DNA from 2 places in the Holdemanella sp. DFI.5.55 genome. Region 2 is predicted to be linked to the other one. Evidence: a T-box and tRNA genes for the amino acid it is inferred to sense, from the RefSeq annotation. Region 2 holds a T-box; the other holds one or more tRNA genes.
What was found. A T-box is a leader RNA that pairs with one kind of tRNA and senses whether it is charged. The one in region 2 lies ahead of thrS (threonine--tRNA ligase), so its partner is inferred to be a tRNA-Thr.
Positions count from the first base shown of each region.

Region 1 (2,414 bases), on a different contig from region 2:
CTTCGCTTAACGATGGAACAACGAGTGTAATTAAGAAATACACAAAAAGAAAAATTAAAATCAAAGAAAGAAGCAGGCTTGTTGCACGCTTCCCCTTCTTCATAAAACCTAAGCGCTTTTCAATCTTAGCCATAACCAAGTTAATCACAAAAGCCATCATAGCTCCAAACACTAAAACTCTACATGCATTCCATAATATAGATACCATAGAAATCAATGTATCCAATTTAATCAATCCAATAATGATGATTGTGATTCCAAATATATATATCCATAAATTTCTTTTATTCATAAGCACCTCGCCCCCCTTATTCTAATACATACGTGTATACTTTTTAAATAATTTGTTATTTCTTTCTTCCGTACCATCACAGTTTAAAGAAGAAAAAACAGGTACTTCTACGTTGCGTTCGATCAAATATTCGGCACATGCCACATTGATACATTGTGCAATGAAAGAATTGGCCATACTTGATGTTGGACAAAGCTTGGCATCCAAACCATCAATAGATAAAGCGCAATCTCCAATTTCTCCACAATTATCAATGACAATATCTGCAATTTGGTACAAATTCTTTCCACAAGAATGACGAGAAGATTGAGCAGTTGTATGTTTCATACTTGTGATGGCAACTACATGTGCACAACGACTTTTAGCTTCAAGTGCAAGTTCGATTGGATAGGCATTACGCCCAGAATTGGATGCAATCAAAACGACATCACCACAAGATATACCATATAACTCTGCTAAGATTTTGGCATAACCACTAAGTCTTTCAATATGTGAACTCTTTGTCGGATGCTCCGTCATCGTAAGTTCACTTGTCAAAATGGGAACCACAAAAGCTAAACCACCTGCACGAGCATACATCTCTTCTGCCATTGTATGAGAGTGGCCACTTCCACTTACGAAAAACTTATGACCTTCCATAAAAGCTTGAGCCATTAAATGACCAGTTTGTTCTAATTTTTCAAATTGTGTTTCTTGAATCTTTTTAATGATATCAAGACCCACTTCAAATACTTCTTTCATATTATTTCTCCTTGATATGCATATTTCTTTATATTCATTATACAACAAGAAGAAAAATAAAAAACAGCCATCAAGGCTGTATATTGTTTAAGTGGTGCCGACTATAGGAATTGAACCCACAACCTACTGATTACAAGTCAGTTGCTCTACCAATTGAGCTAAGTCGGCATGATTTATGTGGTGCAGAGAAAGGGATTTGAACCCTCACGCGATCTCTCGCACTGCCGCCTGAAGACAGCGTGTCTGCCATTTCACCATCTCTGCGACTGAGTGTATTATACTAAAAATTCAAACAGTACGCAACAAAAAAATGTGACCTTTTTAACAGTCACATTTCGCATATATATCAATTAGATTCAATAAGATTTCCACATTCTTTTCCATTGACTGAATGGGAACATATTCAAAACGTCCATGCGCATTCTCATATCCCGCTGATAAGTTAGGACAAGGAAGTCCTCTATGAGATAAGGCTGAGCCATCGGTTCCTCCTCTAAATGGTTCTGTTTGAGGTGTTAATCCTACACTTTCAATGGCTTGTTTCAAATATGGAATCATAAATGGTACTTGATCAATCGCTTCTTTTAAATTACGATATTGAATTCTTTGTGTAATATTTACGGTACCTTGTCCATACTCTTTATTTAACATATCCACAATCATTTTTAATGTGTTATTACGTATATCAAACTGCAAGCTATCATGATCACGAACGTTGATTTCAATCTTGGCATATTCACAATCCCCATTAAAACTCACCACATGATAAAAGCCTTCTCTTCCTTGGGTATATTGTGGTTTTTCTAATGCCGGTAATTTATTTAAGAATGCATTTCCAATATCCACCGCATTTTTCATAATACCCTTTGCGGTAGCTGTATGTACTGAAATACCATGAATCTCAATCGTTGAAAGACTCGCATTAAATGTTTCATCCATATAATAACCCAAATGATCTCCATCTAGTGTATATGCGATTGGTGATTTAAAGCGTTCTAAATCTAAATCTTTAGCAAGTCCACTCACTTCTTCATCTGGCGTAAATGCGACAGAAATAAAATTATGTTTGATTTCTGGATGTTTCACTAAATACTCCAACAACGTCATGACAGCTGCAATACTTGCCTTGTCATCCCCTCCAAGTAGTGTTGTACCATCCGTTAAAATCAAATCCTGCCCAATATATTGTTTCAGATTTGGAAATACAGATGGTGACATAATAATGTTTTTTTCTTTATTTAAAACAATATCATTCCCATCATAATTTTCTAGTACCCAAGGCTTCACATCTTTACCACTCGCATCCGGAGCTGTATCCATATGTGTCACAAAACCAATAGCTCTTCCCGATTTCACATTGGCCTCAAGAGATTCATATACT
Region 1 is NZ_JAJDMK010000020.1:17,044-19,457, reverse strand. Features, by position in the region: gene LJE08_RS06030 (AI-2E family transporter) at 1-292, opposite strand, end outside; gene LJE08_RS06025 (sugar isomerase domain-containing protein) at 314-1,033, opposite strand; tRNA gene LJE08_RS06020 (tRNA-Thr) at 1,126-1,201, opposite strand; tRNA gene LJE08_RS06015 (tRNA-Leu) at 1,212-1,297, opposite strand; gene pepT (peptidase T) at 1,355-2,414, opposite strand, start outside.
Region 1: it encodes a tRNA-Thr, which carries the amino acid that the T-box ahead of thrS (threonine--tRNA ligase) is inferred to sense. The anticodon was not compared.

Region 2 (2,414 bases):
AATCAACTATAGCTAACCCAAAAGAATTTTTGATTCCATCCGAAACTTTTGGATAACTAGATGGAAAAAGCTGTAAACGCTGTCTCGTGGGACTTTGCTTAGACAGGAGTTCGATTCTCCTCATCTCCACCAAAGACAATCAACGCCCTTATTTAAAGGGTGTTTTAATTTATCGTGATGTATTTTTGATGTATAATAAATAAGAAAGAAGGTATAGTATGAGAATTGCAGTCAGTTATAAAGATGGAGAAGTGTTCCAACATTTTGGGCATAGCTCAGAATTTAAAATCTATGAAACCGATCATAATGAAATTATTAAGAGTGAAGTGATTACAGTCGAAGGACATGGACATGTTAGTGTTTCGAATGCTCTAAAAGAACAAAATGTAAACATTGTACTTTGTGGTGGTATTGGTCAAGGGGCTAAAACTGCATTGGCTGGTTTTGGGATTCATTCTTTTGGTGGAGTAACCGGAAATGCAGATGAGGCTGTTAAAAAATATTTAAGTGGGCAACTAGAATTCACAACCGATGTGACTTGTACAAAACATGAATCTGGCGAAAGTCATTCGTGTGGTGGACATTGCCATTAATTCTTGAGTTTTTCTTTTGACACACCTCGTATTTCGGTCTATAATCTAGGCAACAATAGTGATAAGGATATGAATACATTCCATTCAAATGTAGAGAGAGTGTGGTTGGTGAAAACACTTTGCGAATGTATGTATTTACTCCCTTTGAATTGCCCTTGAAAAAGTGTGCCGTAATTCTTGCGTTAAAAGGTTTGAGGTGTATACAGTAATTGTATAAACAAAGGTGGTACCGCGTGCGACAGACGTCCTTTGATGGCTGTCGCTTTTTATATGGAAAAATGGAGGAAAGTAAAATGGAATTAGTGAATGTATTAGAAAATGAACATTTATCTATGTTGAACCACTCATGTGCTCATATGATGGCTCAAGCTGTTAAGCGTTTATATCCAAATGCTAAATTTTGGGTAGGACCTGTTATTTCTGAGGGTTTCTACTACGATATGGATTTAGGGGATGTAAAATTAAAAGAAGAGGATTTGGCGAAAATCGAAAAAGAAATGAAGAAAATTGCCAAAGACGGAAAGAGAATTGTTCGTGAAGAAATTTCTAAAGAAGATGCTTTAGAAATGTTCAAGGATGATCCTTATAAAGTGGATTTGATCAATGGATTAGAGGATGGAAATATCACAATCTATCGTCAAGGTGAATTTGCGGACTTATGTCGTGGACCTCACGTTGAGACTGTTAAGAAGTGTAAAAACTTTAAATTATTGAAACATTCTGGTGCTTACTGGAAAGGCGATGCCAACAATAAAATGCTTCAACGTGTTTATGGTATTTGTTTCGATACAAAAGAAGAATTGGAAGCTCACTTAGAAGCTTTAGAAGAAGCTAAAAAACGTGACCACAAGAAATTAGGGAAAGAAATGGGCTTATTCACAATTAGTGAATTTGCGCCAGGTATGCCTATCTACTTGCCAGATGGAATGATTTTACGTAACATCTTGGAACAATACTGGTACCAAGAACATACAAAAGAAGGATACCAATTCATTAAGACTCCAATTATGATGTCAAAAGAATTGTGGGAATTGAGTGGACACTGGGATCATTATAAAGACAATATGTACACTTCAATGGTTGATGATCGTGAATTCGCAATCAAACCAATGAATTGTCCGGGTGCATTATTAGTATATAACTCAACTTTACACTCATATAAAGACTTACCATTGCGTTTAGGGGAATTAGGACAAGTACACCGTCACGAAGCAAGTGGTGCATTGAATGGATTGTTCCGTGTGCGTACATTCACACAAGATGATGCGCACTTATTTGTAACTCCTGATCAATTGGAAGAAGAAGTTAAAAAAGTATTACAATTGGTAGATCGTATTTATTCAGTATTTGGTTTACCATATGAAATTGAATTATCAACTCGTCCAGAAAGTGGATATATTGGATCTGAAGAAATCTGGGATGCTTCAGAAAAAGCATTGGCACAAGCTTGTGTTCATGCAGGTAAAGAATATAAAGTAAATCCTGGAGATGGTGCATTCTATGGACCTAAATTGGATATCCATATCAAAGATAGCTTAGGACGTGTATGGCAATGTGGTACTGTACAGTTGGATATGAACTTGCCTGAAAGATTCGAATGTAAATATGTAGATGCAGATGGAACAAAGAAAACTCCAATTATGTTACACCGTGTAGTTTATGGATCAGTTGAACGTTTCATTGGTATCTTGATCGAACACTTTGGTGGACACTTCCCATTATGGCTAGCTCCACGTCAATTTGTTGTAATTCCAGTACACCACGAAAAACATGTTGAATACGCAAATAAAGTATGTGATGCATTAACGGCATTAGGAATGC
Region 2 is NZ_JAJDMK010000049.1:535-2,948, reverse strand. Features, by position in the region: RNA gene ssrA (transfer-messenger RNA) at 1-132, shown strand, start outside; gene LJE08_RS09510 (NifB/NifX family molybdenum-iron cluster-binding protein) at 219-593, shown strand; T-box leader at 643-846, shown strand; gene thrS (threonine--tRNA ligase) at 887-2,414, shown strand, end outside.